DNA from 4 places in the Bacillus sp. AK124 genome. Region 4 is predicted to be linked to each of the others. Evidence: riboswitches for the same ligand, from Rfam matches in the RefSeq annotation. Region 4 holds a riboswitch; each other region holds the start of a gene.

Region 1 (4,189 bases), 1.5 Mb from region 4:
AACCCCCATAATCCCTCCAATCAAACAAGCAACCAAAACTTGATGCAGCATCTTCATCACCTTCCTAAAGCCCTTAGTTTAGTCAAGCGACTTCAGGCCATCGAGCAGCCCCCCTAGACCCCTTGCGATGATATTCGATACTACCATACAGAAAATGTGTTCTGTCTGAGAAGAAAAAAAGCTTGTTTCTTCCATTATATGTGAAGATTTGGTTGATAATCTTGATTCCTTCGATTCATTTTCATATAATTACAATTACCTATTTTTTCTATACCACTTATGCATCTGATTGAGCGGAGAGCTGCTTTTCCTTCCTGTCGTATAAAAACGCCGTTCCTATTGCGAACAGCAGCAATACGAGCAAAACCGCGAGCAAAAGCTGCATATTGAAATAATCAACCAGCATTCCGCCAAAAAGCGGCCCGATCATTCTTCCGCCGGTCGCCATACTGTTGACAAACCCTTGATAAAACCCTTCTTTTCCCCTCGGAGCGAGACGGTTGGCGATTGTCGGCACAGCCGGCCATACAAGCATTTCGCCAATGGTCAGCACAACCATCGCGGCAAGAAACGCCGGAAACCGTTCAGCGCCAAACAAAATTCCGTATGCCATCATAAAAATGACAAATCCGATCACGATTTGGTTTTTCAGCGATTCGGCAAACCGTTTCACAAAAAAACCGATCAGCGGCTGACCGAAAACAATGAGCGCCCCGTTCACTGTCCAAAGTACGCTGTACTGCCCAAGAGATATCCCCAGCTCCTGGGTGTGTGAAGCGATGGTCGAGGACCATTGCGAATAAGCGACCCAGCCGAGCAGGTAGCCCGTACATATAACCAAAAGCGCGGAGAATCTAGATTTCCCGCTGACTGAATCGGCATGATCCAAAACAGAAGACTGCATGGCTTTTTCAGACCGAATGCGTCTAAATCCGAAAATCGCAATCATGAAAAAGACGGCATACAGCATTGCATTCGCCAGAAAAACATACGTAAATGAAAAAGACGCGACAATTCCGCCGAGCGCTGAACCAACTGCCACCCCTGCATTTTGCGCCACGTATACAGCATTGAACGGCTTTCTGCCGCCTTCCGGCCAAACCGAGCCGGCCATTGCATAGCATGCCGGAAACACGATCCCTGATCCAAAACCGGCCAGTGTTAAGAAAAGAATGTATTGGAACCACTCGTGAAAAAAGACGAGGCCTGAAAGGCTCGCAAACGTGATCACAATTCCAAGTACGACGGTTTTAAATCCGCCGATTTTATCGAATAGATATCCCCCGAACAGGTTGCCCAGCACATTTGCCCCTGAGTTCAGCATCAGCACAAATCCGGCCGCTGTCAGCGACTTTCCCAAATGCTGATGGATATAGATGGTATTCAGCGGCCATAAAAAAGATGCCCCTGTGACATTGATAAACATTCCGATGACCAATAGCCATAATGTGCGCGGCATAGCGTTTCCTTCTTTCTCTTTAGCATTCCCTCTAGATTCTATTCGTTTTGCCCATTTTTTTCAATTGACACGATTTCGATTTTCAACATAAAAAACCCCCTTTTTAAAGGGGGAATTTTTTTATGATTGCGTCATCCATTTTGGCTTTCCGAAACCGGCGAATTCCCGATCGATCGCATCTTCGAAAGCTTTGGATTTTACCGCTTCTTTGAGATCTTTGGCGAATGGCTTGTCTTTGTTTTTTTCATCCACTACCACTTGATTGCGGTAGCGGTCAGGCATGTTCTCAAGCGCCAGCGCGTCCTGCAACTTCATATTAGCGGAGAGAGCGAAATTACCCGGGACAGCCGCGATATCCAGGTCATCGACCGCTCTTGGAAGATTGGCAGATTCAAGCTGTTTAAATGTCAGCTTTTTCGGATTTTCCGCAATATCCTGCACAGAGGCTTTCAATGTGTCGACATCGCTTTTCAGCCGAATCAGCCCCTGATCCTGGAGCGTTAAAAATGCCCTGGCGGCATTGGCCGGATCGTTTGGAACAGCCACTTCCGCCCCGTTTTTGACATCGTTCAAGTCGTTATATTTGGCAGAATAGAGACCCATCGGAGCGGTCGGCACAGAAATGAGTGCAGCAAGATGTTTATTGTTTTCTTGATTGTATGATTTCATAAAAACCTCATGTTGAAACAAATTGGCGTCGAGTTCGCCTTCGCTTAACGCCGTGTTCGGCTGTACATAGTCGGTGAATTCGACCACTTCAACTTTGTAGCCTTTTTTCTCAAGTTCAGGCTGAATCGCTTTTTTGACCATATCGTAATACGGTCCTGCAGTAGCGCCTATTTTGATCGTTTTACCATCGCTTTCGGCATTGTTTCCGCATGCGGTCAGAAGCGCCATGCTCAAGGCCAGTCCCAGCACGGAAGTCCATTTTAATATCTTGTTCATGTACATCTCCTCCTCCAAAATAAAAAAAACTCTTTCAGCGCCTGAAAGAGTTGTTCAACTTATCTTTCAGAATGCGCCTGACATTCTGCTGGATTTAGCACCTTGCTCTGCTGCAGGTTGCTGAGATTTCGCCGGGCCAGTCCCTCCATCTCTCTTTATAAGCTGCATATTCAGTTTTTTAAATGATTTCTTTATTTTACGTTTGAATATTTAGATTTGCAAGAAGTTTTTTGGTATAAACATTTTTTTCTTTTTAAGCTAAAATATAGTTATCAAACACGAAAGGAGACGAATCATGGAATCTATCATGCTGATCGGGTTTTTATCCTTTATTTTTTCCATCTGCTACCTTGTATTTCATTTGATCAGAAGAATCTTTTCTCCAGGCAAAAGGTTTTCCAGAAAACTCTTTTATCCTTGTTTTGCAGGCGGACTTCTCCTCCTGATCATCTCTGCGCCTTATTACAGTGAGGAAACATATGCCGTCGATGAGACAAAAACAGAGGACCTGACAACCGAGCTTCAGGAACTGAAAACTGAACACAGCGCTGTACAAAAGGAGCAAACCGCATTAAAGCAGCAGCTCAATCAAGCAAACGAAAAACTGAAGGCAGCCAAAACGGAGAATGACACATTAAAAAAAGAAAACGAAAAACTGACAAAAGAAAAAGACTCGCTTACGAAAAAAACAAAATCGCTGTCAGAAAAACTGGCTAAGGCTGAAGAAAAAAGCGGCAGTACCGAAGCCACTGTAAAAGAAAAGAACGCCACCGCTCAGGCCGGAACGTCACACAGCGCGCCCTCCCCTAAGAAAAACAGCGGTGAAAGCAAACAGGAGTGCAAAATCAAAGGAAGCGTCAACCATATTTATCATACACCAGGAAGTACATATTATGACCGCACGAAAAACGTCGCCCGCTGGTTCTGCACAGAACAGGAGGCGCGTGATGCGGGGTACAGACCTCCGAAACGTTAAAAAAGCCGGCATACCGCCGGCTTTTTTCTTAAAGCTCTCTTCTTAATGCTGTCAGCACGTTCGTTCTTGTCGCTTTAATGGCCGGGTTCAGGCCTGAAAGAATGGCGACGCCTGCACTGATCAAGGTCGCGATAAGGACAAGACTGACCGGAATGTACGAGAAGGTGATGCTGAAGTCTGCCGCACTCGCTCCTCCTTCTGAAACCGATGATAAAATAGGTGGTATAATCTTGTTCACTAAAAAGCTGACACCGTATGAAATGATAACACCTAAAACAGATCCTAAGATACCGATATAGGCGCTTTCCAGCAGAAACATTTTCCTGATCACGTTCGGGCTTGCCCCGATCGCTTTCATAATGCCGATCTCCTGCGTCCGCTCTGTAACCGCCATTGTCATCGTGTTGAAAATGCCGATCGCTGAAATCAAGACGGCAATGACTCCGACGAAGATCAGACCGATTTTAAAAGCCATGAAAAAAAGATTAATGCTTTCGAGTTTTTTCGTTATTGAATCGACGTAGTAGCCTTCATCCTCCAAATCTGTTGTCAGCTGTCCGACATGTTCAAAGTTATCCGCGTAAACCGAAAGCTTTTTTTCGATCGTGCCGCTGTCTTTGTCCGCCTTCAGAAATCCGGTGATGTCTTTTTGCATGTCGTTGCTGACATAGACTGTTGAATCGCTTGCCCATTCATAAGAAGGTTTTTTCGTAACTCCGACAACTTTCAGATCATATGTTTTCGCTTTCCCTTCTTCTCCTGTTTTTTCATCCATTTTTGAGATCTTTAATTCAATTGTTTTGCCGAGA
Region 2 (4,189 bases), 460 kb from region 4:
TGTTCAGCCAGCCTTCTTCTGCAAACGCCTTGATTTTTTTCGCGAGCGATTGCGGTGATTCATGGTATTGTCCCTCCTCATCGGGGAGGCCGGCATTCGGATAGCAGCTGACGGCCGTCCTCGCAAGGGAAGAAAGGGTTCTGATGTGATCTGTCATAAATTCCGGGCCCGTCGCGCAATTTAAACCGACGCTGACCGGCTTCATATGCTCGAGTGAGATATAGAACGATTCGATATCCTGGCCGGCCAGTGTCGTGCCCATCGGTTCGATCGTGCCTGATACCATGAGGGGAAGGGTTTTGTCGGTTTTTTCGAAGGCTTGCCTGATGCCGATAAAGCCCGCTTTAACGTTCAGCATATCCTGGCTCGTTTCGAGCAGCAAGAGGTCGGCTCCCCCTGTGATCAGCGCTCTTGCCTGTTCCTCGTAATTATCGATCAGCTCGTCAAAGGTCGTGCCGCCGGTGACGGAAAGGGTTTTTGTCGTCGGACCCATCGCGCCGGCGACAAACCTTGGCCATTCAGGTGTGGAAAACTTTTCGGCGGCCGCTTTGGCGAGTTTGACTGAAGCGAGGTTGACTTCATAGGCGCGCTGCCCGAGGTCGTACTCGTCCAGAACGAGCCGTGTGGCTCCGAATGTATTGGTTTCGATGATATCGGCTTTAGCGGCCAGATAGGCTTCGTGGATGCCCTGAATGATATGAGGTGCCGTGATGCTTAGAAATTCATTGCACCCTTCATAGGCCTCGCCGCCGAAGTCAGCGGCGGACAAACCGGCATTCTGGATCATCGTTCCCATCGCACCGTCAAGGACGAGGATTTTTTTCTTCAGCTGGTCATTGATGTTAGACATTTGTTTTCTCCTTTTCTTTCTGGTGGATATATGCCGTCAGTTCGGCGGTTAAATCAGACCGCAAAAACGGTGTGATCAGATAAATGCCGTTGAACAGGTCGCACGCCGCATCAAGCAGGGAGCGGGCGATCGCGAGCCCTTCCTCGGCCTGTTTTTGTTTGTCATTTCCCGCCAGCGCCATCTTTTCGCGGATTGAATCGGACAGTTTGATGCCGGGGATTTCGTTGTGGATGAATTCCGCGTTGCGGCTGCTGGTCAGCGGCATGACGCCGATATAGATCGGTGTTTCAAGATGCTTTGTTTCTTCGTGGATTTTGATGAGCTGCTCCTCTGAATAGACAGGCTGGGAAATGAAATAGTCTGCGCCGCAGGCGATTTTTTTCTCAAGCCGTTTCACCGCTTTGTCAATGTGTCTGACATTCGGATTGAAGGCGGCCGCCACTGAGAAATTTGTTTTCTTGCCGAGCGGTTTACCTGAATATGACAAGCCTTCGTTAAACTGTTTGATCAGGCTGATCAAATCGAACGATGTCAGATCATAGACGGAAGTCGCTCCCGGAAAGTCGCCGATTTTCGACGGATCGCCGGTAATCGCCAGCACGTCTGACAGCCCCAGTGTATCGAGCCCCATTAGATGGGACTGCAGGCCGATCAGGTTGCGGTCTCTGCATGTAATATGGATCAGCGACCTCATATCGAGGCGCTGTTTTAAGAGCGCGCCGCAGGCGACATTGCTGATCCTCGGTGTGGCAAGCGAGTTGTCCGCCAATGTCAGTGCATCGATTCCGGCTGATTGAAGCTCTTTAGCGGCGTGCAAAAATTTCTCAAAGTTTAATTGTTTTGGAGGATCGAGTTCGACGATAATGGACCGTTTTTGCTTGGCCAGATCGTCGAGAACGGGCTCTGTCCTTTCGTTTTGAACAGCAAGCGCCGCTTTCTTTCTGATTTTCACGTGTTTTTCGGTGACTGGAGGAAGCCCTTTGACCGCCTCAGCCATCGCCCTGATGTGGTTCGGCGTGGTTCCGCAGCAGCCGCCGATGATCCGTGCGCCTTGATTGCGGAATTCCTCCGCGCTTTCCCTGAAATATTCATCATCTGTCTCATAAACAAGCCTGCCTTCGACAAGGGACGGGAGGCTGCTGTTCGGATAGACGGAAAGATAGGCGTCTTCTAAAAGCGGGACTTCTTCAAGCGCTCTGATCATATGATAAGGGCCGAGGCGGCAGTTGATACCAACGACGTCTGCGCCGAGGGATGCCAGCTGCTTCAGGCCGTCCGCAAGCGGGGTTCCGTCCTGAAGAACGCCCTCTTCGTGCATTGAGACATTCAAAATGATCGGCAGCTCTGTTTCCTTTCTGGCAATCTTTAAAACTTCGCGCGCTTCTTCTAAATCATAATAGGTTTCGAGCAGAAGTCCGTCCGGCTGCTCATTTAACAGAAGATAGAGCTGTTCGCGGAAGCTTCTTTTAATGTCCTCGAGAGAATACGAGTTTTTGTTGAACGTCCGGATTCCGCCGAGCGTACCGAGAACATAAGCAGAACCGGCGGCGGAGCGGGCGAGACGGACCGCTTTTTCGTTGATTTGTTTTGTTTCGTCTTCGAGCCCGTATCTGGACAGCTTGATGAAGTTTGCGCCGTACGTGTTCGTTTGAATAATATCGGCGCCGGCCTGTACATACGCTTCGTGGACGCGTCTCACTTCTTCGGGCTTGGAGATGTTCAGTTCCTCAAAACACCTGTCGATCCCGTAGGAATACAGAAGTGTGCCCATTGCGCCGTCCGCGATTAACGTTTTGCTTTTTATATCCTCCAAAAAACCCATCGTTTTCCCCCTTAAGCATTTTTGATAAACAAAAAAGTCTTCTGTGAAGCAGAAGACTTTTCATCGACATTGTCCGTCTTCTTATCTTCCAAGCAGACTGCTTGCTGGATTTAGCACCTTGGTCATGAATATTCATTCACCGGTTGCTGAGGCTTCATTGGGCCAGTCCCTCTGCCTCTCTTGATAAGAACAGCTATTTAGTTTCTATTGATTACTTTTACTCAATTTACCGAAAATCGGGGGAATAATCAACAGTAAATTAAGAATTTATCGAAAATTTATAAATTGGACATCAATCGGCAGGTCGGCTTCCCTCACCATCGCGATGATTTGCTGAAGGTCGTCTTTATTTTTTCCGGTTACGCGGACTTGATCATCCTGCACTTGCGATTTAACTTTCAGACCCGATTTTTTTATCAGGTTATTGATTTTTTTCGCGTTTTCTTTGTCGATGCCCTGAACTAGTTTTCCGCGCTGTCTGACCGTGCCGCCTGAAGCGTTCTCAAGCTTTGAGTATTCGATGTTTTTCGTCGGGACGTTCCGCTTGATCAGTTTGCCGACAAGCACGTCTTTCAGCTGGTTCATTTTAAATTCGTCGTCCGATACGAGAACGAGCTCGTCTCCTTCGAGTGTGATGCTGCTTTTTGACCCTTTGAAATCATAGCGTGTGCCGATTTCCTTGAGAGCGGTCTGAATTGCGTTTTGAACTTCAGGCAGTTCAACCTTTGAGACGATATCAAATGAGCTTTCTTTCGCCATGTGAAAACCTCCATCCATTTTACTTATGAGTCAATTATAGTAGAATAAGGTGAAACTTCCAATATCGAGCGGTTTGCCTGGCCGCGATCCGGCAATAATTTTAACATTGGAGGAATAATAAGAAAAAGAAAAACAGGCGGATAAGAAAGGAAGAAACAGTATGAAACCAGGACAGCAGCTAACATTGAAAATAGATCATAAAGCCGATTACGGTTACTTTTTGACGGACGGCGAAACGGCGGTCCTTCTGCATCAGAGCGAGATCACGGAGGATATTGAAGATAGAGAAGAGGTCGATGTCTTTTTATATGTCGATCATGAAGATCGCTTGGCGGCTACGATGAGAAAGCCGATGATCAGCGCTGAACAGTACGGCTGGGTGGAAGTCGTTGATGCCGTCAGCGGCATGGGGGTTTTCGTCGATGTCGGGCTCTCGAAGGACGCCCTCGTTGCGACAGAGCATCTCCCGCCGTATGAATCAGTATGGCCGCAAAAAGGGGACAGGCTGTACTGTATGCTGAAAATCACGGGGCACGGAAGGATGTTTGCCAAACCGGCGCCGGAGGATAAGATCAGCGAGCTGTTTAGTGAAGCTTCACCCGGTCTGATGAATAAAGAGCTCACCGGAACGATCTACCGCTTGATCGCATCAGGCTCTTTTATGATTTCCGAAACCGGTATCAGAGGCTTTATCCATTCTTCTGAGCGAAAGGAAGAGCCGAGGCTTGGGGAAAAGCTGACCGCAAGGGTGATCAAAG
Region 3 (4,189 bases), 1.9 Mb from region 4:
TTTTGCCAAAAGTAGGTTTTACAATAAAGTACAACAGTGCTACGGAAATCACTTCGGCAATCGCTTCAGGAAGAACGACGCTCCAGCCGTGCACGCCGAACACAAGTGCAAAAAGTGTCTGAATCCAGAGTGCAACCGGCGGTTTATCAACTGTTACAAAGCCTGCTGGATCAAATGATGCGTAAAAAAAGTTATGAAAACTTTGGGTCATACTTTCAACGGCCGCCGTATAGTAGGCGTTGTCTGTGTCACTATTCCAGATGCCGTACAAGTTTAAAGCTGCAGATAATACAAGAATGAAGACCAGGAATATATCGATTTTCCTTTTCTTAATCATTGTTCGATCACCTCACTAAAGAGCATTATAGAAGCCAAATATGATCAAACTATGAACAAATCAAGAAGGAATTTTAAATTGTATAGAGGGGCAAAAAAAAGAGACATGCCGTCAGGAGGCATGTCTCAAATATGAGGTGTTATTTCCATACGTCTTCTGCGATCTCGACGACATGGCGCAGTTTTTCCCATTGCTGCTCTTCCGTCAGGAGGTTGCCTTCTTCTGTGGAGGCAAAGCCGCACTGCGGGCTTAGGCACAATTGGTTCAGGTCGACGAAGCGAGCTGCTTCGTCGATGCGCCGCTTAATATCATCCGGGTTTTCAAGCTCTCCGAATTTGGACGTGATCAGACCGAGGACGATCTGCAAGTCTTTCCGTTTGACATAGCGAAGCGGTTCGAAGCCGCCGGAGCGCTCGTCATCAAATTCAAGGAAAAGTCCGTCTAAATTGAGTCCGTCGAAAATCGTTTCTGCAGCCGCATCGTAGCCGCCTTCCGCCACCCATGTTGACTGGAAGTTGCCGCGGCAGATGTGCATGGTGACCGTCAAATCGTCCGGGCGTCCTTCAACTGCTTCATTAATCGTGTTGGCGAAGGACTGGCGCAGTTCATCAGGCTGGCGGCCGAAGGCTTTGATCTGCTCATGTCCTTTGTCTGAGAAAAATACCGACCAGGCCGTGTCATCCAGTTGCAAATAGCGGCAGCCGGCATCGTAAAATGCGCGGATCGCTTTTTTGTAAGCCTGCGCGACATCGTGATGGAACTCATCCAGATCCTCGTACGGGCTTTCTCCAAGTTTTCCTCTGAAAAACAGCATATTCGGGCTCGGAATCGTCATTTTCGGCGTATGTGTGCCCGCAATATCATGAAGAAATTTATAATCTTCCAGCATCGGATGGTTTGTAAAATCGACTTTGCTTGTTACTTTGATTCCGCGCGGCTTCGTTTCAACATTATGAAATTGAATGCCCTTATCCGCTGTATATCCTTCTACGCCGTCAAGCCCTTCAAGAAAATCGAAATGCCACCATGACCTGCGGAATTCCCCGTCAGTAACGGCTTTAAGGCCAATTTCTTTTTGCTTTTCGACAATGCGCTTGATCTCTTCGTTTTCGACTTCGCGCAGTTGTTCAGCGCTAATTTCACCGTTCGCTTTTTGAATACGCGCTTTTTTTACGGGCGCAGACCTTAAAAGACTCCCCACCTGATCAGCTCTGTACGGTCCGATTTTTTTCCCAGGCGTTTGCTTCAGTACATCGGTTGATTGTGTCATGCTTCATCCCTCTTTCTTTATAGACATAAAAAAGCTCTTCCCGATAAGGAAGAGCTTGATATATTCAATCTCCTCCTTATCTTCAAGAGCACGTACATGCTCTTAAGGATTTAGCACCATTCTGTCATAGACAGCGGTTGCCGGGTTTCACAGGGCCAGTCCCTCCACCACTCTTGATAAGGAAAACCTTTTTATGCAATTTTTTAATAGTTTTAATATTAATACTTTTTATAAAAATGTCAATGGGTTTAAAAAAACTATTTGGTTTTTCATTTTCTTCTTCTGCGGTTAAACCGGAGGGCGTATCGAATCAGCGTGTGAATTTTTTGTCAAGACAGTCGTTCAAATGGTCAACAAGGTGCTGAACGAACAGGGTGAATTAGAATATTTTTCAATTTTTATCTCCGAAAATAGAAACTTTCTCGCGAGTTCACCGGTCTATCATGTGTACCCGATTTCAAAATGGGTATGATAAACAATGACAGATTAAGGAGGGTTCTTATGAACAAAAAAACAGTGTTTAAAGCGTTAGGTATGCTGATGACAGGGGTATTGTTTTTTGCGCTGTACGGTGCGGCCGCACTTCCTTCTGCACACGCGGCAAATGAAAAAAAGCCGACGGTCACGAGCCATACTTACAAAAACATTAAGGCTTTGAAATACCCGCAGGTTGCAAATGTAAGCAGCAAATCTCTCCAAAATAGGATCAACAAAGATTTTAAACGTTATATTGAGCAGTCCTACAAAGATTATGTAAAAAACAAGAAAGACGGCCAACAGCACGGATACCAAACAGATTATCAAACGTCCTTTGAAGTGAAATACCGGACCGGCCAAAAGCTAAGCATTCTGACAAGTAATTACGTCTACTCCGGCGGAGCGCACGGAAATACGGCAGTCCGCTCTTTCAACTATGACCTTGCCTCTAAAAAGCGGGTGTATTTATCAGATATCTTAAATACAAAATCGAAAATGGATAAGACAAAAACATACATTTACGACTATATTCAAAAACACAGCGACATTTTCTTCCCGGATGTGAAGAAGAAAGACATCGTCCTTGGTAAAAACACGGCTTTTTATTACACAAAAGACGGCATTGCGATCGTCTTCCAGCAATACGATGTCGCTCCTTATGCTGCCGGAAATCCGGTCGTTGCCGTGCCGAAAACGGTGTATCAATAAATAACAGCCCCTGTTTCGCAGGGGTTTTTGTTTTGAGGGAAGAAGGAATGGGGAGGTTATGGAAGCCTTTTCATGAAGTGGCAGCTGACGGGCATGATTCAGCCCGCAGTCCGTTCGCAGATTTTTTCTAAATCGAATAGCTCGCAGACATAGAACATGCACTGCCGGCCGCTGATAATCTGATATTTTTTAAAAGCATATGTCCGGTCTGCTGAAACAGGTACAAGTTGTGTGAAATGTTTTCCCAGGCAGTCGCCCGTACTGAAAATTTCACGCCTTGACTCCAGTTCTGCAATGATTTTCCCGATGGGAAGCCTTTCTGCCTGCAAATCTTGTTTGATGGCGGGCGGCAGTAAGTTTGTTTTAACATAGACATAATTATAAGATAAATAATCATCGCCTGTTTTCAAAGAGGAAGTTCTAAACAAGATGTCATCATCGCGTTGAAACAGCCTCGCTTCTTCAGGTGACAGCTTGTCATAATCAATATTATTTTGCTGAAAAACTTCGATTTCGGCTTTGCCGCCGATCAGCGTTTCAATCGCTTTGGTTGTTGAACCATCGGTTTTGGTTAACATGTCTTTTACAAGAGCAACTAGAGTTTCAGGAAAAAAGTGGCTTACGCTCAATGAAAGGCACCCCCGTACCAAAATTAGAATTTTTTGAAAACTTGTCTTTAAATTTATCATGTGGAGATGCGTTTGTCTAGAAAAATAAGTTAAATTTTAGGTTAGTAATGTAAATTTTATATTTTTAACAATTGGATAGATCAGGATATGTATGGAAAAAGGAGACGTCAATGTCTCCTTTTTTTGTGCGATTCATTTAAGTCGTCTCTCCTTCTAAAAGCTGTACGGGCAAATAGGTTTCCAGCGGTAAATCATCGAATTCGCCTTCAATGGCTTTGGACAAAATCTCGATGGCCGTCTTGGAAATGAGTTCAATCGGCTGCTGGATGGTTGTCAATTCCGGGAGGATGGACTGAACGGCTTCCGTTCCGTCGTAGCCGATCACCTTTAATTGCCCGGGAATGTCTTTTCCGCGTTTTTTTGCTTCGGTGATGACTGTAGCGGCCATGAGGTCATCGCTGGCAAAAATGCCGTCAGCCGCAGGCTGTTCATCAAACAGTTTTGAGATGATTTCCCGGTAATTTTGATGAAAGGGAACCTCATATGTAATCGGCTGCCTTCCGTGTTGTCGCATCACATCTTCATATGCTTTTCGTCTAAGATTTGCCGGTGTTTTCAGCTCAATTGGTCCGTTGAGATGGATGATGTGCCGGCAGCCTTTTGCAATTAACAGTTCTGTCGCTTTTCTTCCTCCGTCATAGTTATTGGAGCCGATGACGGGAATCGTTTCCGATAAGTAATGATCGATGGCGACAATCGGCAGGTTTT
Region 4 (4,189 bases):
TCTGTGAACCGGATTTCTCGTCTGGAATCCGACGATCGTTTTCCAGCCGAGTTCTGCGAATTTTTTTCTTGTTTCCAAAGGTTCGAATGTGTGGGCCGGGAATTGCTTTACGCTCCGTTTAATGAGAGTGATCGGCCCGCCCACATAAACGCTGCCGCGGTCAAACAATTTTTTGACGCCCGGATGCTCGAGTTCGTCGGTTTTATAGATATTGACGGCTTCCGTTTTCTTGTCCGGCGTATAGATGTCTTCGATCTCGATGACGCCGTATGTTTCCCCATTATAGGTGAGGCGGACGGTGTCCCCCGCTTTTAAGCTTGAAGCTTTTTGCTCGTCAACAGGCAGAGCGATCGGAAGCGTCCATACTTCGCCGCTTGACAGTCTCATATTTTCGACAACGGACAGATAGTCTTTCTCTGTCATAAAGCCTTGGATCGGGCTGTACGCACCGATTCCGATCAGCTCCAAATCTGAAAAAGCCATTAAATCCAGTTCTATTTCCTGTGCGATATGTTGAAAATCGTATGCTTCATTGACGCGGTTAACCAATACACCGCCGTGTGGTGCTAAACTCATAAACTTGTTTCCCCCTACTTTGTGTTTAAATTCCTCCGCCTTGTTCATGGACGGAGCTGTGCTCTTTTTTGACTGCTCTCATCAGGCTGATCGTCCCGACAGATGCCAGAAGGACGCTTGTGACGACGATGAGAGCATAATAGTCTCCTTTTAATAAAAGGCTGACCAGCATATAAGACAGGCTTAATGAAAGGAACGGCGAGACGACCCATACTTTCAGCATCGTTTTGACCACTTGTTTATGAAAGACATTGCCGCCGTTTTTTGCCATTCCCATCCCTATAATAGAAGATGATGTGACTTGCGCAAGCGGAACCGGCAAACCGAAAATCGAACTGATGATGACAAGCCCGGCTCCTGTTCCGGAAAGGATGATCCCCTCTCCTTTTGAAAATTTCGTTATTTTTTTGCCGTTTGTTTCAAGAACGCGCCTGCCCAGTAAAAGGGCGCCCAGCGCGACAAACAGTCCGCCGTAGAGCGTTCCTTCCCCGACTGTCAAAACATGCGCCGCCACCAGAGGTCCGACAGCATTTGCGACATTGTTCATGCCTGCTGAGAAGGCTTCAAAAAACCCGGTGATCAACAGAATGACCGCCAAAACCTTTGCTTTCTTTCCCGAGGCTGGACGTTTGATCGTTTTTTTCATGATGTTTGCCATCGCAAATGTAAAGGTAAAAGCGACGATTGGTACAACGACCCAAAATGAGACGATGACAAGCAAAGATTTCACATATAAAACCTGGTAAGCGACACCTACTCCGACAACAGATCCGACCGTCACTTCACTTGTCGAAAGCGGGATGCCGAGTACATTTGCGATAAAGAGCGACAGTGCCGCCGAGCCGATAATAATGCAGACGATTTCAAGCGAAATCACCCGTTCGGGAATGATGCCTGAGCTGATCGTTTTCACGACGTTTCCTCCGCCGATGACGGCGCCCGAGAGAACGCCTGCTGCACAGATTATTAGTGCGTGAAACTTCTTTTTGACGGCTTCAGATCCATAGGCGATTCCCATTGAAGCAGCTGCACCGCTCGCTCCGATATTCATCGCAAAAAACATGCTAAATAAAATGGCGGCAAGTTCCATGACTCATCTCCTTACTCGTGTAATCCGCATTCTGTTTTAGCCGATCCGTTCCAGCGGCCTGATCGAAGATCATCCATTGTAAAGGCCGGAGAGGTGCACGGAGCGCAGCCGATGCTCGGGTAGCCTTGATCATGAAGCGGATTGTACGGGAGATCGTGCTTTGTCACATATCTCCAAATATCCTTCCACGTCCAATGAATGAGCGGACAAACTTTGATAGACTTGAATTTTTCATCTTTGTTCAAAAAATTCGTTTTGCTCCGCCCGGGCGATTGCTCGCGGCGCAGGCCCGACAGCCACGCCGGGTAGCCTGAAAGCGTCTCGCGGAGAGGAATGACCTTCCTCATTTCACAGCAGGAATTCGGAGCGGTCTTCCATAGTTCGTCCCCATATTCTTTCGCCTGCTCTTCGACGGTAAGCTCCGGTGTTTTCATGATAATCTGAAGGCCTGGATATCGTTCTTTGACAGCGTCGATCGTTTCATACGTTTCTTTAAAATGAAATCCCGTATCAAGGAAAACGATGACCGCATCTTTTTTCACCTTATAAATCAAATCGATCAGGACGATTCCCTCAATTCCGAAGCTGCACGCATATACAAGCTGATTTCCGTAATGTCCGTATGCCCATTTCAAGACGGACAGCGCTCCTTTATAAGAGTCATCTTCCTGAAAAGAGATATTTGGTTCTTCCCATGTGCTGTAAGTAAAAATTTTCGGTTCCCCCTTTTTTCGCCAACAAAAAAACGGCTTCCAGCAGAAAAAAACTGTGAAAACCGCCTCTAGTTTGTCTAGTCAGCTATTTCAATCTTATTTTTTCATTTTTTTCGATTTGAATGACTTTGCCGTCCTGAACAACGAATGTGATCGATCCGTAATTCATGTCTTTCAGCATGTCTTTCATTTTGATGATCACCTTTTCAAGCTGTTCATCTGTCTTCACTTCTAGCTCCTCCTCTGCCCCTAAAAATTAAAATCTTTCTTCCAAATTTGAAAGAAAGACGAGGAACTCCGCTATTCCTTATCTCTCAAAATGAGGGCATTTTGCTGGAAGTAGCACCTTACGCTTCACACGCAGGTTGCCGGGTTTCATCGGACCAGTCCCTCCACCGCTCTTGATAAGTTTGCTTTTGTTATTTTAAAATTTTAGCACAATTCGAACAAAAGTCAACCCGACTTTTTTTATAGGATTAATAAAAAATAAAAATAATCCGATTTTACTATTTTTAAATCTGTAAAAAGACGCAAAAAAAGCCGTTCTCCCATTAGGAGAATACGGCTTTTATCATTAATCCATCCAAGACTTGCTTTCAGGATCCGCCTTCCATTCTTTCAGTTTGGCGGCATCCTGTTCGCTGATATATCCGCCGGCAAGCGCAGCCTCTGTCAATGTATCGTAATCAGTCAGCGTACGGTATTCAACGCCCGCTTCGCTGAAGGCGGCGGCAGCTTTAGGAAGCCCGTAAGTGAAAATGGCGGCGACACCGAGCACTTCACATCCCGCCTCTGTGAGAGCGGCTGCCGCTTCAAGGACGCTTCCTCCCGTTGAAATTAAATCTTCAATTACAACGACTTTTTGTCCTTTTACAACAGCGCCTTCAATTTGGTTTCCTTTGCCGTGCGCCTTCGGTTTGCTTCTGACGTAGCACATCGGCAGGCTCAGCCTGTCGGCGGCAAGCGCGGCATGGGGGATTCCTGCAGTTGCCGTACCGGCGATCATTTCGGCTCCGGGAAACTTGTCTTGAATCAGTCCGGCAAGCCCTGAAGCTATATCATCCCTTACTTCCGGATATGAAAGCGTCAAACGATTGTCGCAGTAGATGGGCGACAAGATGCCGCTCGCCCATGTAAACGGCTCGTTCGGGCGCAGGAAAACCGCTTTGATTCTTAATAAATGGTTTGCAATGTCTGTTTTCATGCCTTGGTTCCCTCCCACTCATGTCCTATTCTTCTGTAGGCTGACACAGGATCTTCCGCCTGTGTAATCGAACGGCCGACAACGATCGCCGACACGCCTTTTTCCCTTGCGTAGCCAGGCGTCGCCACCCGGACCTGGTCGTTGTTTTTGTCATCCGCCATGCGAATTCCGGGTGTCACGGTCAGAAAATCTAAAGACGCGGCCCGGTAAATGTGTTCGGCTTCATGGACGGAGCAGACGACACCGTCAAGTCCGCTTTCTTTAGCCAACTTGCTGTAGTGAACAACTGTATCGAGAAGCGGCGTTTCAATCAGCAGCTCTTGCTGAAGCATTTCTGAAGACGTGCTTGTCAGCTGGGTCACAGCAATTAATGAAGGGCGTTTTCGGCCTGCCGGAGTCCCCGCTTCAAGGCCTTCAAGCGCCGACTCCATCATTTGCTTTCCGCCTGCTGCGTGCACATTGACAAGGCTGACGCCAAACCCCGCCAGCCTTTTCATCGCCTTGTATACGGTCGTTGGAATGTCGTGGCATTTTAGATCAAGGAAAATGCGGCAGCCGCGCTCCTGTAACTTTTCAAGGATGGCCGGCCCTTCCTGATAAAAAAGC

Evidence for each region. Region 4 has a riboswitch for S-adenosylmethionine ahead of M1E06_RS12965 (YezD family protein). Riboswitches for the same ligand answer to the same signal wherever they lie in the genome.
Region 1: linked by a shared signal. The riboswitch ahead of M1E06_RS05610 (MetQ/NlpA family ABC transporter substrate-binding protein) and the one ahead of M1E06_RS12965 (YezD family protein) in region 4 are both predicted to bind S-adenosylmethionine.
Region 2: linked by a shared signal. The riboswitch ahead of M1E06_RS15425 (bifunctional homocysteine S-methyltransferase/methylenetetrahydrofolate reductase) and the one ahead of M1E06_RS12965 (YezD family protein) in region 4 are both predicted to bind S-adenosylmethionine.
Region 3: linked by a shared signal. The riboswitch ahead of M1E06_RS00905 (5-methyltetrahydropteroyltriglutamate--homocysteine S-methyltransferase) and the one ahead of M1E06_RS12965 (YezD family protein) in region 4 are both predicted to bind S-adenosylmethionine.

The regions. Positions count from the first base shown of each region.
Region 1 is NZ_CP096378.1:1,110,436-1,114,624, reverse strand. It holds gene M1E06_RS05620 (DUF4257 domain-containing protein) at 1-57, opposite strand, end outside; gene M1E06_RS05615 (MDR family MFS transporter) at 278-1,459, opposite strand; gene M1E06_RS05610 (MetQ/NlpA family ABC transporter substrate-binding protein) at 1,580-2,404, opposite strand; SAM riboswitch class I at 2,461-2,568, opposite strand; gene M1E06_RS05605 (sunset domain-containing protein) at 2,700-3,380, shown strand; gene M1E06_RS05600 (ABC transporter permease) at 3,409-4,189, opposite strand, start outside.
Region 2 is NZ_CP096378.1:3,050,203-3,054,391, reverse strand. It holds gene metH (methionine synthase) at 1-850, opposite strand, end outside; gene M1E06_RS15425 (bifunctional homocysteine S-methyltransferase/methylenetetrahydrofolate reductase) at 843-2,672, opposite strand; SAM riboswitch class I at 2,751-2,862, opposite strand; gene M1E06_RS15420 (YajQ family cyclic di-GMP-binding protein) at 2,940-3,431, opposite strand; partial or broken gene M1E06_RS15415 (CvfB family protein) at 3,572-4,189, shown strand, end outside.
Region 3 is NZ_CP096378.1:191,074-195,262, forward strand. It holds gene M1E06_RS00900 (glycosyltransferase family 39 protein) at 1-337, opposite strand, end outside; gene M1E06_RS00905 (5-methyltetrahydropteroyltriglutamate--homocysteine S-methyltransferase) at 477-1,607, opposite strand; SAM riboswitch class I at 1,681-1,790, opposite strand; gene M1E06_RS00910 (DUF3298 and DUF4163 domain-containing protein) at 2,109-2,792, shown strand; gene M1E06_RS00915 (chorismate--pyruvate lyase family protein) at 2,891-3,421, opposite strand; gene M1E06_RS00920 (LacI family DNA-binding transcriptional regulator) at 3,618-4,189, opposite strand, start outside.
Region 4 is NZ_CP096378.1:2,591,380-2,595,568, forward strand. It holds gene sat (sulfate adenylyltransferase) at 1-576, opposite strand, end outside; gene M1E06_RS12955 (inorganic phosphate transporter) at 602-1,666, opposite strand; gene M1E06_RS12960 (phosphoadenylyl-sulfate reductase) at 1,678-2,379, opposite strand; gene M1E06_RS12965 (YezD family protein) at 2,465-2,581, opposite strand; SAM riboswitch class I at 2,684-2,790, opposite strand; gene pyrE (orotate phosphoribosyltransferase) at 2,954-3,583, opposite strand; gene pyrF (orotidine-5'-phosphate decarboxylase) at 3,580-4,189, opposite strand, start outside.